Regions from separate parts of the Bradyrhizobium sp. BR 1433 genome, predicted to be linked through region 2. Evidence: predicted binding sites of a transcription regulator. Region 2 holds the regulator's gene; each other region holds the start of a gene.

Region 1 (3,876 bases), 3.1 Mb from region 2:
CTGCAGCAGAAGGTGTTTTCGGTGTTCTCGTCGGACCATTGTCCGTTCCGTTACGACGACCCGCAGGGCAAGCTTGCGCCGAAGGGACGTACCAGCTTCCGCTGGGTGCCAAACGGAATCCCGGGCGTGGCGACGCGGCTGCCGATCCTGTTCTCCGAAGGCGTGGTGAAGGGGCGGATCGACCTCAACAGCTTCGTCGCCTTCAGCGCCACCAACCATGCCAAGATCTACGGCCTCTATCCGCGCAAGGGTACCATCGCGGTCGGCTCGGATGCTGACATCGCGCTGTGGGACCCGAAGCGCAAGGTGACGATCCGTCACGAGTTGATCCACGACGGCGCGGACTACACGCCCTATGAGGGGCTCGAGGTCACGGGCTGGCCGGTGCTGACCATGGTGCGCGGCAAGGTCGTCGTCGATAACGGTACGCTCATTGGCGGCAAGGACCACGGCACCTATCTGCCCCGCGCCAAGCCGCCGAAGGCCGCGACCATTCCGTAACGCGACCAAATCCGTAACAAGCAAAGAGAGAAGGCAGGAGATCAACATGCCCTATGCTGTGACAGACGACGGAATGCGGCTCTATTTCGAGGAGACCGGATCGGGGCATCCGGTGATCCTGGTTCACGAGTTCGCCGGCGACTTGCGCAGCTACGAGCCGCAGATGCGGCACTTCGGCAAGCGCTTCCGGACCATCGCCTACAATGCGCGCGGCTTTCCGCCGTCGGATGTGCCGGAGCAGGTCTCGTCCTATTCGCAGGCGCGCGCCGCCGACGATATCCTGGCGGTGCTCGATCATATCGGCGCGCCGAAGGCGCATATCGTCGGTCTGTCGATGGGCGGCTTTGCGACGCTGCATTTCGGATTACGTCACCCTGATCGGGCGCTGTCGCTATGCATCGGTGGCTGCGGCTACGGCGCCGAGCTCGATAAGCGCGAGACGTTTCGCGCCGAGGCCGACGTGATCGCGGGCATGATCCGCAAGGAGGGCATGCCGACCTTCGCCGAGCGCTACGCCTACGGGCCGACCCGCGTGCAGTACGAGAACAAGGACCCGCGCGGCCATGCCGAGTTCAAGGCCATGCTGGCCGAGCATTCGGCGGTGGGATCGGCCAACACCCAGCAGGGCGTACAGAAGGAGCGCCCTTCGCTCTACACGCTGGTCGACGAGATGAAGCGGATCAAGGTGCCGACGCTGATCATCACCGGCGACGAGGATTGGCCTTGCCTGCTGCCGGGCATCCTGATGAAGCAGAGCATCCCGTCGGCCGCGCTCGCGGTGATGCCGAACTGCGGCCACGCCATCAACATCGAGGAGCCCGACGAATACAACCGGATCGTCGGCGAATTCCTGGCGCAGGTCGAGAGCGGCCGCTGGCCGCAGCGCGATCCGCGCGCGGTCAGTGCTTCGATCACGGGAATTCAGTGCTTCGATCACGGGAATGAAGGGGTAGGCTTCACGCCGAGTTGAATCGCGGCCTTCACCCGCCACCAGACCAAGCATCCGCGCTTTTCGGGACACACCCCCGGAAAGCGCGGATTTTTTTCGGGCGTGAGCAAGCCGCGACAGCCGGCGGTGCACAACCTGTTCGCATGATTGCTGACTGCTGCAGTCATCTCCAACGCGATCCTTTCAATTCCAAGTCTCGTGACCGAAGCCGCGTCCACGGATAGCCGCTCGCGTGAGGAGTAACGTCTGCCATGCGCGCAAAGATTGGTCCCCCGATATCTGCAACCGATGCGGACATGAGCGCGCATCATCGTTCGTCGCATTCATTCGACCGACACAGCGCTGTCATCGGTGGTGGATAACTTGTCGCAGGTCGACGTCATAAATCCTTAAAAATAAAAAGGGGCACTACGGTGAAAGCCAAATTTCTTTCGACGGTCGGAGTTTGTCTGGTTGCTGCCGCTGCGGTGATGTGCAGCGCCGCCGCTCAGGACGACAACAAGGGCAATAGCGGCCACGATCATCATCCGCACGACATCCACACCCAAACGCCGATCAAGCATCTCGTCGTCATCTTCAACGAGAACCGCTCGTTCGATCACTACTTCGCAACCTACCCGGTTGCGACCAACCCGAGCGGCTCGATTCCGTTCACGGCGAAGCCGCATACGCCGAAGGTCAACAACCTCGCCAGCGCCAATCTGTTGACCAACAACCCGAACAACAACCCGGCCAACGGCACCGGCGCAACCAATCCGTTCCGCCTCGACCGCACCCAGGCCAACACCAAGTCGCAGAACCACGCCTACACGCCCGAGCAGCAGGCAGTCGACAACGGCAAGGAAGACCTGTTTCCGAAATTCACCGGTCGCGGCACCGCCGGCGGCGTCGGCGCGTTCGGCACCAACGGGCAGGTGATGGGCTATTTCGACGGCAACACCGTCACCGCGTTCTGGAATTATGCCCAGAACTTCGCGATGAGCGACAACAGCTGGACCGACACCTTTGGTCCGTCGACGCCCGGCGCGCTCGAGGTGATCTCCGGTCAGACCAACGGCGCGCAGAACATCGTCGGCTCGTCATCGTCGATCGCCGACGGCCAGGGCGGCCTGACGCTGATCGGTGATACCGACCCTGCCTACGATGCCTGCTCGAGCACGACCAGCCAGGTCCTGATGACCAGCAAGAACATCGGCGACCTGCTCAATGCCGAGCAGATTAGCTGGGGCAGCTTCATGGGCGGCTTCGACCTGACGCTCAAGAACAGCAACGGCACCACCAACTGCGGCCGCAGCACGTTCTCGAGCAACGTCAACGGCACCGTCGTGGACTACATCCCGCACCACGCCTGGTTCCAGTACTACAAGTCGACCGCGAACCCGACCCATGCGCGGCCGAGCTCGGTGAATGCGGTCGGACACTCCTATATGCCCGGCAGCAAGACGCTCGATCCGGCCAATCATGCCTACGATCTCGAGGACTTCTATGCTTCGGTGAAGGCCGGCAACTTCCCGGCCGTCTCCTACATCAAGATGCCGGCCTATCAGGACGGTCATCCTGGCAACTCCGATCCGCTCGATGAGCAGGCCGGCAATGTCGAGCTGATCAACTTCCTGCAGAAGCAGAAGGAGTGGGGCGAGACCGCCGTCATCGTCACCTATGACGACTCCGACGGCTGGTACGACCACCAGTACCTTGCACCGATCAGCGCCTCGTATGATCCCACCGCCGACCAGGTCAACGGTCCCGGCCAGTGCGGTCGCGGTATCGGCAGGCAGACGCCGCCGAACGGCCTCAACGGCCAGCCGGTAAACGGCCGCTGCGGTCCCGGTACGCGTGTCCCGTTCCTGGTGATCTCGCCCTTCGCCAAGCGGAATTACGTCAGCCACACCCGCATCTCGCAGGCCTCCGTCGTTCGCTTCATCGAGGACAACTGGCTGCACGGCCAGCGTCTCGGCGGCGGCTCGTTCGACGACAACGTCGAATCGATCGCCGACATGTTCGACTTCGAGCGCGGCCACGGCCAGGACCACGAGTACCGGCAGGACACGCTGTTTCTCGATCCGACCGCCGGCACCGTCATCGTCAGCGCGCCGGACGATCACCATCACCACTAACGCCCTTCGGTTCTGATCCAATCAGAACCGAAGCTCTGCCCTGACGCGTTCTGCTCGCGCGAACTGGTCTCCAGTTCGCGCGAAAACGCTTAACGACACTGGATCTGATATGAATGGCCGCACCTTGTGGCTTCTCGGCGCCGGCCTGCTGTGCATGGCCGGCGCCGTTGCGGCCGTCGAGACGCAGGGACTTCCGGGGACCAATCCGAACCCGGTGCAGCTCAGGCGTCCGCCTGTTGCTCCGCTGTCCGCCATGGCGCAGCTCGGCCAGAAGATTTTTTTCGACGCGTCGCTGTCCTCGTCGGGCGC
Region 2 (3,876 bases):
ATGGCCAACCTGCCGGTGACCATCAACAACTTCGTGCAGAGCCCCTACGCCTACTGGAAGGAGCTGGCGTGGAGCGGTGCGCTGCTCATCACATTCACCGTGCTCGCGTTGAATATCGGCGCGCGTATCCTTGGTGCCGAAAGGGCCGCAAAATGACCGAGCTTTCCGTCTCCACGACTGCCGCAGGCCACGTTCCGCAGGTTCCGCTGCCGGAAGCGCCGCCGAAAGTCACGGTGCGCAATCTCAACTTCTATTACGGCGAGCACCACGCGCTGAAGAACATCAACCTGACGCTCGGCACCAACCGCGTCACGGCGTTCATCGGCCCGTCCGGCTGCGGCAAGTCGACCCTGCTGCGCATCTTCAACCGGATGTATGACCTGTATCCGGGCCAGCGCGCGGTCGGCCAGCTGATGCTGGACCAGACCAACATTCTCGACCCCAAGCTCGACCTCAACTTGTTGCGCGCGCGCGTCGGCATGGTGTTCCAGAAGCCGACGCCGTTCCCGATGACGATCTACGAGAACATCGCCTTCGGCATCCGCCTCTACGAGAAGATCTCGAAGTCCGAGATGGACGACCGGGTCGAGAAGGCGTTGCGCGGCGGCGCGCTTTGGAACGAGGTCAAGGACAAGCTGAACGCCTCCGGCCTGTCGCTCTCCGGCGGCCAGCAGCAGCGCCTGTGCATCGCGCGCACCGTGGCGGTGCGCCCCGAGGTGATCCTGTTCGACGAGCCGTGCTCGGCGCTCGACCCGATCTCGACCGCCAAGGTCGAGGAGCTGATCCAGGAGCTCTCCGAGGACTACACGATCGCGATCGTCACCCATAACATGCAGCAGGCGGCGCGCGTCTCCGACAAGACCGCCTTCATGTATCTCGGCGAGCTGATCGAGTTCGACGACACCAACAAGATCTTCACCTCACCGAGCGATCGGCGCACCCAGGACTACATCACCGGCCGGTTCGGTTGACCGGCGCATGATCCGGAAAAGTGGAAACCGGTTTTCCGATCAGGTCATGCTAAAATTCACGACACGATACCATGATCCCCGGGATCATGGTTGAGGGAGACAAGCGATGGCTTCTGAACATACCGCCAAGGCATTCGACAGCGACCTGCAGGAGTTGACCCGCCTGGTCGCCGAGATGGGCGGCCTGGTCGAACGGATGATTACCGAGTCGGTCGACGCGCTGATCCGTCGCGACGTCGCGCTCGGCAAGCGCGTGGTCGCCGCCGACATCGAGATCGACAATCTGCAGCGCAACATCGAAGAGCGCGCGGTGCTGACGATCGCCCGCCGCCAGCCGATGGCGATCGACCTGCGTGAGATCGTTAGCGCGATGCGCGTCGCCACCGACCTCGAGCGGATCGGCGACCTCGCCAAGAACATGGGCAAGCGCGTCGCGGCGTTGGAGAGCGATTTCCAGCCGCTGAAGCTGATCCGCGGCCTCGAGCACATGACCGACCTCGTGCTGTCGCAGGTCAAGTCGGTGCTCGACGCCTATGCCGCGCACGACCTGCCGGCGGCGATGAACGTCTGGAAGGGCGACGAGGAGGTCGATGCGATCTGCACCTCGCTGTTCCGCGAACTGCTCACCTACATGATGGAAGATCCGCGCAACATCTCGTTCTGCATCCATCTGATGTTCTGCGCCAAGAACATCGAGCGGATCGGCGATCACGCCACCAATATCGCCGAGACCGTGTTCTACATGATCGAGGGCCAGCAGATCACCGACAAGCGCCCGAAGGGCGACATGACCACTTTTGCCACCACGGTGCCGGGCAACTGAGGCATGATCGGCAAGCGCGGAACCGGCAAGAGCGAAACTGGATGATCCTCGCGACAACTCGTTTCCGCGGGGACTATGCTCGAGGAAGTAAGCGTTTCGGTTTGCGTCTGGGCAACGGATCACCACAGAGAAAGAACTTAGACCGATGAGCGCACGCATTCTGGTAGTCGAAGACGAGGAAGCGCTGACGACGCTGTTGCGCTACAATCTCGATGCGGAAGGCTACGATGTCGAGACGGTGGGGCGCGGCGACGATGCGGATACAAGGCTGAAGGAGCGCGTTCCCGACCTCGTGGTGCTCGACTGGATGTTGCCGGGCCTGTCCGGCATCGAGTTGTGCCGCCGCCTGCGGGCGCGGCCCGAGACCAAGCAGCTTCCGATCATCATGCTGACCGCGCGCGGCGAGGAAAGCGAGCGCGTGCGCGGGCTTGCCACCGGCGCCGACGATTACATCGTCAAGCCGTTCTCGGTGCCGGAGTTGCTGGCGCGGGTGAAAGGCCTCTTGCGCCGGGCCAGCCCGGAGCGGCTTGCGACCGTGCTGACCTATGGCGACATCGAGCTCGACCGCGAGAAGCGCCGCGTGGCGCGCTCGGGCCGTCCCATCGATCTCGGGCCGACCGAGTATCGCCTGCTCGAATTCTTCCTCGAGCATCCCGGCCGCGTGTTCAGCCGCGAGCAACTGCTCGACAGCGTCTGGGGCCGCGACATCTACATCGACGAGCGCACCGTCGACGTGCATATCGGCCGCCTGCGCAAGCTGCTCAATCCGGGCCGCGAGCAGGATCCGATCCGCACCGTGCGCGGCGCCGGCTACGCGCTCGACGACCGCTTTGCCAAGGCCGAGCCGCAGCCGTAACGGGCGTTGGCTTAGCCCCGGCCCATCCAGCGTCGTCATTGCGAGCGTAGCGAAGCAATCCATTTCACCGCAAACGCGGAACGATGGATTGCTTCGTCGCTAACGCTCCTCGCAATGACGGTGGAGGCCACAAAAAAATCCCCGCTTTCGCGGGGATTTGTTTTTGAGGTCTTCCGTCGTTTTCCCGAGTGCTCACTTGATCTGCGGTTTCGCCGACGGCCGGCGGCGATCAGCGGCGGGCTGGTAGGCGACGCGCGAGTGATGCGCGCAATAGGGCAGGCCGCCGAGCGCTTTGCCGCCGCAGAAGAAGAATTCCGGGCTCGAGGGATCGCCGACCGGCCAGTGACAGGTGGCCTCGTTGAGCTCGAGCAGCGACAGCCGCTGGCTCATCGGCACCACATTGTCGTAGGAGATCGGATCGGGCTCCATCTCGGCCTCGAAGGCGTGCGCCAGCGCGGTGTTGCCGCGCGAGACCGGGCGCGCCACCCGCATCATGTGCTGGGCGGGGCGGGCCTTGCGCTGCCGCGGCGCGGCCGTGGAGGGTGCCTTGGCGCGGCCGGAGAGGCCGAGCCGATGCACTTTGCCGATCACGGCGTTTCGCGTCACATTGCCAAGTTCCGCCGCGATCTGGCTGGCCGACAGGCCGGACTCCCAGAGCTTCTTCAGCTGCTCGACGCGATCGTCGGACCAGGTCAATACAGTCATCGCATTCTTCCCTTCGCGTAGCGCCGGCCAAGCATTGGAGCGGCGCTGCGAGCCAATCTGGACAAATATCCCTGCGGCCAGAATCCCTTAGCCCTCGCCGGGCACGGTGTTGCGCCCGAACGTTTACGCGAGACACAAAGGCTACTTAGAGGGTCCAGTACCGCCGCACGAGATGTCGTACCCGACAGGCCAAACGCTACAATATGGCGTGACTCTGGCGCAAGAGTCCGCGGCCGTGCGTCCACATGTTCCCACACAGTTAAGCGTTGCGATGAGGCTTTTCCACCGCACCGGAATGCCCCGGATTGCGCTCGTTTCGCATTGCAGGAAGGCCACTTCGTGGCGATTGACACTTACCGACCGCAGCATACAATGCCCGCCACGTGCCGCCCGCAAAGGCGGCCGTTTTGTTTTCCGAAGCTGGCCGTTGCTGCGCTGGCGTCAAGGCGCGCGGCAATTGTCGGCTCAAAAGCCGTCAGTGATCGCCATGACCAACGCTGCCACGTCGCATCTGCTCCCCG
Region 3 (3,876 bases), 620 kb from region 2:
TTCCCCCTGAAAGGGGGAAGGTCGGGATGGGGGTCAGCCGCAGGTGACGGTGTCTACGGAGAGAGCAGATCCCCACCCGCTTTGCTCTCGCGAGCAAAGCGACCTCCCCTTTTCAAGGGGAGGTCGGAGAAGCCTCGCCGCTCACACCAACCCTCCACAACAGCAAACTTTGCTCATCTCGACCCCCGCAAGCGGGAGGGGTACAGCGGGCATGCCTCGTCTCAATCTCATCATGCGTTACTTCCCCGCGCCCAGTCCCAGCGCCTCGACCATCACGCGGAACACCTCGGTGTTGTCCATCGAGCCATGGACACGCTCGCTGCCCGGTCCGGTCGCGGTGAGGATGACATCCTCGCCGGAATGCACGCTGGCGCCGATCATCGCCGGCAGATTGCCGAACCGCAGCACGACGCCGGGGACATCCTTGTACTTGTCATTGGCCTTGAACGTGTCGGGCTGGTCGCCCTTCACGGTCGGCTCGTTCGGATCGTCGAGCTTCGGGCGGAACGTCTCGTAGTGATCCGGCAGGCTGGCCGAGAAGATCGCAAGCCGCCGGCTGACGTCGACGCGTGAGGGACAACCTTCGGCGTCCGGCGCCGGATAATTCGGGAAGCCGGCTTTCTCGTAGACGCCGACGCGCTCGCGCAGCGGCACGTTGGGTGTCGCCGCCATGTCGTCATTGATGGTGCCGACCAGGCTGTTCGGATGGTTGTGATCGGCCACGACCAGGATCAGCGTGTCGTCGTTGCGCGCTTTCGCCCAGTCCTTTGCGAGCCGCACCGCATTGTCGAGCATGATGGTGTCGTAGACCGCGCGCTCCATGTCGAGCAGATGGGCGTATTTGTCGATCAGGCCGGACTCGACCATCAGGAAGAAACCGGCCTCGTGTTTCGACAACACTGTGAGCGCGGCCTGGACCTGCTCGGTCAGGTCCGGCTGTGCGGGGAATTTCTTGACGCCGCCTCCCTTCAGGAACTTGCGGTCGAGCGCGCCGTCCATGTTGCCGGCGGCGAACAGGCCGAGCAATTGGTGGGTATCAGGTTTGGCCGCGAGCGTGGCGAGTTCGCTTGCGGTGGTTGCGACCGGATAGCCGGCATCGCGGAAGCGCGCGAGATAATCGACATTATCCTTGCGTTTCGATCCGGACGTGGATTGCGGCAGGAAGTTCGCGGAGCCGCCGCCCATCAGCACGTCGGGCTTCGCGTCGAAATATTGCGCGACGATCGCGTCATAGGCGGCGCGGCGGCGGGTATGCGCAACGATCGCCGCCGGGGTCGCATCCTCGACCTCGGTGTTGGTCACGATACCGATGGCGAGGCCCGCCCGGCGCTTGGCGAGGCTCGCGATTGTCTCGACCCTGGGATCGTCGAGCTGATCGGGCGTGCGATCGGCATAGACACCGAGCGCATTGACCGCGGCCTTGTGGCCGGTGGCGTAAGCGCTCGCGGCATTCGCCGAATCGGTGATGATCGAGTCCGAGCCCGCCGTCGCGACCAACGCCATATGCGGCATGTCGTCGATCGCGAGCTTGCCGCGGCTCTTGCCCTCCGCGATTCCCTTGGAGAGGATTCGTGCGGCGACGCGATGCGACGGCGACATCCCGTCGCCGATGAACAGGATCACGTTCCTGGCCTTGCGCGGCCCGGTGTCGTAGACGGTCCAGGTCACGGTCCGGCTCTGCGTGCCGTCGCTGACTTCGACAGCGACCTGCCCGGGCTTGGCGAGCGAGACATCGCGCAGCAACAGCGCCGACTGCTCCCGGCCGGCCTCGCGCGCGGTGAATGTGCCGCCCTGGCCGAACACCGCGGCATAGTCCGCGCCGTTCAGCGTGACCTTGAGCTTTGCTTGATCGACCACCCCCGGAAGCTCGACCTTGAAGTCGAATTTGGCGCCGACGAGGATATCGGCGCGATCGATCGGATAGATCGTCTGGGCGAACGCCGGCGCTGCCGACAACGCCAGCGTGACGGCCATACCGGCCACTGACCTGATCATGATCGATGCTCCGCCCTCGCGCATCATGCGCATCGGGCGAAGGCTAGTGGCGGCAGATGACGGCGCAATGAGGCGCGCCGGGGCGTATTGCCGCAAGGACCAGCGCGATTTCAGCGCGCCATCTGCTGCGGATCGTAGAAGAAGCGCTCTTCGACGAGCTCCTCGCCGCGCCAGGTCTGCCAGGCGACCTCCTCCATGCTGCGGACCTTGCCGTCCTTGCCGGTGAATTCGAAGCGCCAGCAGATCGCCGAATGATCGCCGTCGAGCAGGAGCGGCCCGAGCCGCGTGGTCTTGACGCCGGCGACCGCGGCCAGCACCGCCGCCTCGCGCGCCGCCAGCGCCTCGCGGCCGACCCGCCACTCGCCGTCATTCTCCTGGGTGCGGGCATCGACTGAATAGAAGTTCCTGATCGCGCCGACATGGTCGTTGGACTCGACCGTGTCGGCGAAGGCTTGCAACGTCCTAAGCGAGGGCATCGGGCATTCTCCATTTACCGACTTATAGTCGGTATTTATCGACTGGTAGTCGGTAAGTCAATTGGCTTGCGTCTGGAACTGGGCTAGAGATGCGCCATGGCAACCCAGGCCGAACGGCGCGAGAAAACCAGAGCCGCCATCGTCAAGGCGGCGCGGCGCATTTTTGGCGAGCGCGGCTTCGCCGCTGCGACGATGGACGACATCGCCGCCGGCGCGCGTGTCGCCAAGGGCGCGGTCTATCATCACTTCGCGACCAAGGAGGCGGTGTTCGAGGCGGTGTTCGAGCAGGTGTCGATCGACCTCGTCGCCGATCTCGACCGCATCTCGCGCACCGAGAACGATCCGCTGGCGGCGATGGCGGCGGGCACGCAGGGCTATTTCGCGGCGTGCTCGAAAGGCCCGACCGGCCAGATCATCTTGCGCGACGGCCCCGCCGTGCTGGGCTGGGAACGCTGGCGCGAGATCGACGCGAAACATTTCGGCGGCAAGTTCCCGCGCGCGCTGGCGGCCGCGATGGAGGCCGGCGTGATCGCCAAGCAGCCGATCGAGCCGCTGGCGCGGCTGCTGCTCGGCGCGGTGACGGAAGCCGCGGTCGCGGTCTCCGCGGGGCCGGACATCGGCAAGACCGGCACCGATTACGCGCGCGCCTTCCGCTCGCTGCTCGATGCGCTGAGGGTGAAGTAGGCAAAGACTCCCTGCCCACGTCGTCCCGGCGAAGGCCGGGACCCGTTATCACCGGGTATCGTTGTCGAAGCGCGCTGTGGCCCCAGCGTTTCGCAACAATTGAAGGTCGTGGTTATGGGTCCCGGCCTTCGCCGGGACGACAGCGAATTTGCGGCGCGACTTGCCGCCTCAGTCCTTGTCGTTCTCGAGCTGGAAGATCTGCGAGCCTTCGCCGCTCGAGATGAGGCCAGTCTTGTTGTACAGGCCGAGCTTGGCGCGGGTGTCAGCAATGTCGAGGTTGCGCATCGTCAGCTGGCCGATGCGGTCGGCCGGCGTGAAGGCGGCGTCCTCGACCTTCTCCATGCTGAGCCGGTCCGGCGCGTAGGTCAGGTTCGGGCTCTCGGTGTTTGATATCGAGTAGTCGTTGCCGCGGCGCAGCTCGAGCGTCACCTCGCCGGTGACGGCCCGCGCCACCCAGCGCTGCGCGGTCTCGCGCAGCATCAAGGCCTGCGAATCGAACCAGCGGCCCTGATAGAGCAAGCGGCCGAGCCGCATGCCGCTGATGCGGTACTGCTCGATGGTATCCTCATTGTGGATGCCGGTGACGAGACGCTCATAGGCGATGTGCAGCAGCGCCATGCCGGGCGCCTCGTAGATGCCGCGGCTCTTGGCTTCGATGATGCGGTTCTCGATCTGGTCGCTCATGCCGAGGCCGTGGCGGCCGCCGATCGCATTGGCTTCG
Region 4 (3,876 bases), 880 kb from region 2:
GTGATCGATCTGACGCGCGTGCTCGGCGGTCCGTATCGCACCCAGATTCTCGCCGACCACGGCGCCGACGTGATCAAGGTCGAGCCGCCCGCCGGCGACGAGGTGCGGGACTGGGGTCCTCCCTTCCACGAAGAAGACGCGGCCTATTTCGTCGGCATCAACCGCAACAAGCGCTCGATCGGCCTCGACCTCGCTTCCGAGGGCGGGCGTGCGGTGCTGATCAAGATGCTCGAGACCGCCGACGTGCTGATCGAGAATTTCAAGCCGGGCACGCTCGACAAATGGGGCATCGGCAACGACGTGCTGCGCGCGAAATTTCCGCGCCTCGTGCATTGCCGGATCTCCGGCTTCGGCGCCGACGGCCCGCGCGGCGGCAATCCCGGCTATGACGCGATCATCCAGGCGATGACCGGCATGATCGCGGCGACCGGCTCGCCGGAGAGCGGCCCGATGCGGATCGGCGTGCCGCTGGTCGACATCACCACCGGGCTCTACGCCACGATCGGCATCCTGATGGCGCTGTCGGAGCGGCAGCGGTCGGGGCTCGGCCAGTTCATCGAGACGACGCTGTACGAGACCGGGCTCGCGATCATGCATCCGCACACCGCGAATTACTTCATGCACGGCAAGCCGCCGTCGCTCACCGGCAACGAGCATCCCAACCTCGTTCCTTACGCGATCTTCCCGACCAAGACCGACAACATCTTCATCGGCGTCGGCAATGACGGAACCTTCCGCAAGCTCGCCAAGGAGATTGGCAAGCCCGAGCTCGGCACTGATCCGCGCTTTGCCCGCAACAAGGACCGCATCGCCAACCGCGATGCGCTCCGCGTCGAGCTGGCTGCGGTGTTCAGCCAGCACGAGGCCGAGCCGCTGTGCAACCGGCTGCTCGCCGCCGGCCTGCCGGCGGGCCCGGTGCAGAAGATCGACCAGGCGCTGACCAACCCGCACACCATTCATCGCGGCGACATCATCGAGAAGGATTGGTACAAGGGCGTCGCCTCGCCGATCCGCCTCGAACGCACCAAGCCGAACCTGCGCCGCACGCCGCCGAAGTTCAGCCAGCACGCCGCGGAAGTGCTCGGCGAATTCGGCTACTCGAAGGACGAGATCAACGGCCTGGTTGAAAAGGGCGTGGTCTGCGGTCCCCAGCGCAAGCGCTAAAGGCGTTTTGAGCCTGTTCCGCACGTGATTGCGGGATGGAGATCAGTTCGCGTCAGGACAAAGCTGATGCGTCGGCCCGTCGAACCGGCCGACGCATCAACACTGCGGTGCAGCGTCGCGGCCGGCGTTGCACCGCACGGATGCGGCTGCGGTCTTCGCCTTTTTTACCGCTTCCCTTCGCTTCGGCTTCCCCCTACCATGACTTTCGTTTATACGGTCATTCGAACGTCATCCGGCGCTGATAACGCGCGCAACGAAAGACGACGTTCCAATTGGGAGGGGTTTTGATGTTCTTTCGACGACTAGGCGCTGCCGCGGCAGCCGCTGCCGCGCTTGCATTCGCGTCGCCCGCGTTCGCGGTGACCGAGATCCAGTGGTGGCACGCGATGACCGGCGCCAACAACGACGTCATCGTCAAGCTGGCCAACGACTTCAACACCTCGCAATCCGACTACAAGGTGATCCCGACCTACAAGGGCGGCTACGCCGACACCATGAACGCCGGCATCGCCGCGTTCCGCGCCGGCAACGCGCCGCATATCATGCAGGTGTTCGAGGTCGGCACCGCGACGATGATGGCCGCCACCGGCGCCGTCAAACCGGTCTACAAGCTGATGGCCGACGCCGGCGAGAAGTTCGATCCGGGCGTCTATTTGCCCGCGATCACCGGCTACTACTCGACCTCCAAGGGCGAGATGCTGTCGTTCCCCTTCAATTCGTCGTCGACGGTGATGTGGATCAATCTCGATGCGCTGAAGAAGGCCAACATCGCGGAGATTCCGAAGACCTGGCCGCAAGTGTTCGACGACGCCAAGAAGCTGAAGGCGGCCGGCTACGCCACCTGCGGCTTCTCCGGCTCCTGGGTGACCTGGGTCAATCTCGAGCAGCTCTCGGCCTGGCACAACGTGCCGCTCGCCAGCAAGGCCAACGGCCTCGACGGCTTCGACACCGTGCTCGAGTTCAACGGTCCGCTGCAGGTCAAGCATCTCGAGAACCTCGTCGAGCTGCAGAAGGACAAGACCTACGACTATGCCGGCCGCACCAACACCGGCGAGGGCCGCTTCACCTCGGGCGAGTGTCCGATCTACCTGACCTCGTCGGCCTTCTTCGGCAACGTCAAGGCGCAGGCCAAGTTCAACTTCACCGCGGCGCCGATGCCGTATTATCCCGACGTCAAGGGCGCGCCGCAGAACTCGATCATCGGCGGCGCCTCGCTCTGGGTGATGGGCGGCAAGTCGGCCGAGGAATACAAGGGCGTGGCCAAGTTCCTGACCTTCCTCTCGGACACCGACCGCCAAATCTGGATCCACAAGGCCTCGGGCTATCTGCCGATCACCAAGGCGGCCTACGCCAAGGCCAAGGAAGAGGGCTTCTACAAGGACCAGCCCTATCTCGAGACCCCGCTGCTCGAGCTCACCAACAAGGAGCCGACCGCGAATTCCCGCGGCCTGCGCCTCGGCAACATGGTGCAGCTGCGCGACATGTGGTCGGAGGAGATCGAGCAGGCGCTGGCCGGCAAGAAGACCGCCAAACAGGCGCTGGACGCCGCCGTCGAACGCGGCAACCAGATGCTGCGGCAGTTTGAAAAGACCGCCGTCCGCTGACATGATGCCTTCGGGCATGATCCGGAAAAGTGCGAAGCGGTTTTCCGAAAAGATCATGCCCAGACGACAAGCTAAAGCGCGATGACGATCCAACCTCATCTCATCGCGCTTTAGGGTCATCAACCGGCAGGCCGCACCCGCGGCCTGCCCTTTCTTCCGAGCCCATGCAAAAGCAAGCGATTTTCCAATCAAAGCTGTTGCCTTACGCGCTGGTTGCCCCGCAACTGGCGATCGTCCTGATCTTTTTCTACTGGCCGGCCGTGCAGGCGGTGATCCAATCCTTCCTGCTGCAGGACGCCTTCGGCCTTTCGACCACTTTCGTCTGGTTCGAGAACTATCTCGATCTGTTCAAGGAGCCGGCCTATTTCGCGGCGATCGTCCGCACCTTCGTGTTCTCGTTCGCGATCGCGGTCTCCTCGCTGTCCTTCGCGCTGCTGCTCGCGGTCATGGCTGACAGGCCTCTGCGCGGCTCGACGCTGTATCGCACGCTGCTGATCTGGCCCTATGCGGTGGCGCCGCCGGTGGTCGGCGTGCTCTGGGTGTTCATGCTGCACCCCTCGCTCGGCGTGCTGTCGCGCTATCTGCGCGCCATGGGCATCGACTGGAATCCGCTGCTCGACGGCGACCAGGCGGCGGCCCTGATCATCCTCGCCGCGGCATGGAAGCAGATCTCCTACAATTTCCTGTTCTTCCTCGCCGGGCTGCAGAGCATTCCGAAGAGCGTGATCGAGGCCGCCGCGATCGACGGCGCCCGTCCGATGCGGCGGTTCTGGACCGTGATCTTCCCGCTGTTGTCGCCGACCATCTTCTTCCTCTTGGTCATCAACATCGTCTACGCCTTCTTCGACACCTTCGGCATCATCGACACCATGACCCGCGGCGGTCCCGGCAAGGCGACCGAGACGCTGGTCTACAAGGTCTATACGGACGGCCTGCTCGGCGGCAATCTCGGCTCGTCGGCGGCGCAGTCGGTCATCCTGATGGTCATCGTCGTCATGCTGACGGCGATCCAGTTCCGCTTCGTCGAGCGCAAGGTGACCTACTGATGGTCGAGGAGGAAGGCTTCCAGCGCGATCTGGCTCACGCCATCCTGTGGATCGGGATCGCG

The links. Region 2 encodes PhoB, which activates phosphate uptake and scavenging genes when phosphate is short. Its sites were predicted from a motif close to TGTCATNNANCTGTCAT; they were not measured.
Region 1: a site for PhoB is predicted at 1,828-1,844, ahead of ACSKB9_RS06140 (phospholipase C). Genes of this name have one in related genera too.
Region 3: a site for PhoB is predicted at 2,052-2,068, ahead of ACSKB9_RS23600 (alkaline phosphatase). Genes of this name have one in related genera too.
Region 4: a site for PhoB is predicted at 1,380-1,396, ahead of ugpB (sn-glycerol-3-phosphate ABC transporter substrate-binding protein UgpB). Genes of this name have one in related genera too.

Annotation. Positions count from the first base shown of each region.
Region 1 is NZ_JBPUGG010000001.1:1,206,539-1,210,414, reverse strand. It holds gene hydA (dihydropyrimidinase) at 1-501, shown strand, start outside; gene ACSKB9_RS06145 (alpha/beta fold hydrolase) at 548-1,471, shown strand; gene ACSKB9_RS06140 (phospholipase C) at 1,921-3,567, shown strand; gene ACSKB9_RS06135 (cytochrome c peroxidase) at 3,677-3,876, shown strand, end outside.
Region 2 is NZ_JBPUGG010000001.1:4,269,401-4,273,276, reverse strand. It holds gene pstA (phosphate ABC transporter permease PstA) at 1-156, shown strand, start outside; gene pstB (phosphate ABC transporter ATP-binding protein PstB) at 153-971, shown strand; gene phoU (phosphate signaling complex protein PhoU) at 1,078-1,794, shown strand; gene phoB (phosphate regulon transcriptional regulator PhoB) at 1,940-2,650, shown strand; gene ACSKB9_RS20820 (GcrA family cell cycle regulator) at 2,843-3,355, opposite strand; gene ACSKB9_RS20815 (aspartate aminotransferase family protein) at 3,843-3,876, shown strand, end outside.
Region 3 is NZ_JBPUGG010000001.1:4,893,437-4,897,312, forward strand. It holds gene ACSKB9_RS23600 (alkaline phosphatase) at 238-1,995, opposite strand; gene ACSKB9_RS23605 (hypothetical protein) at 2,106-2,471, opposite strand; gene ACSKB9_RS23610 (TetR/AcrR family transcriptional regulator) at 2,568-3,155, shown strand; gene argG (argininosuccinate synthase) at 3,324-3,876, opposite strand, start outside.
Region 4 is NZ_JBPUGG010000001.1:5,147,423-5,151,298, reverse strand. It holds gene ACSKB9_RS24875 (CaiB/BaiF CoA transferase family protein) at 1-1,164, shown strand, start outside; gene ugpB (sn-glycerol-3-phosphate ABC transporter substrate-binding protein UgpB) at 1,452-2,768, shown strand; gene ugpA (sn-glycerol-3-phosphate ABC transporter permease UgpA) at 2,933-3,814, shown strand; partial or broken gene ugpE (sn-glycerol-3-phosphate ABC transporter permease UgpE) at 3,814-3,876, shown strand, end outside.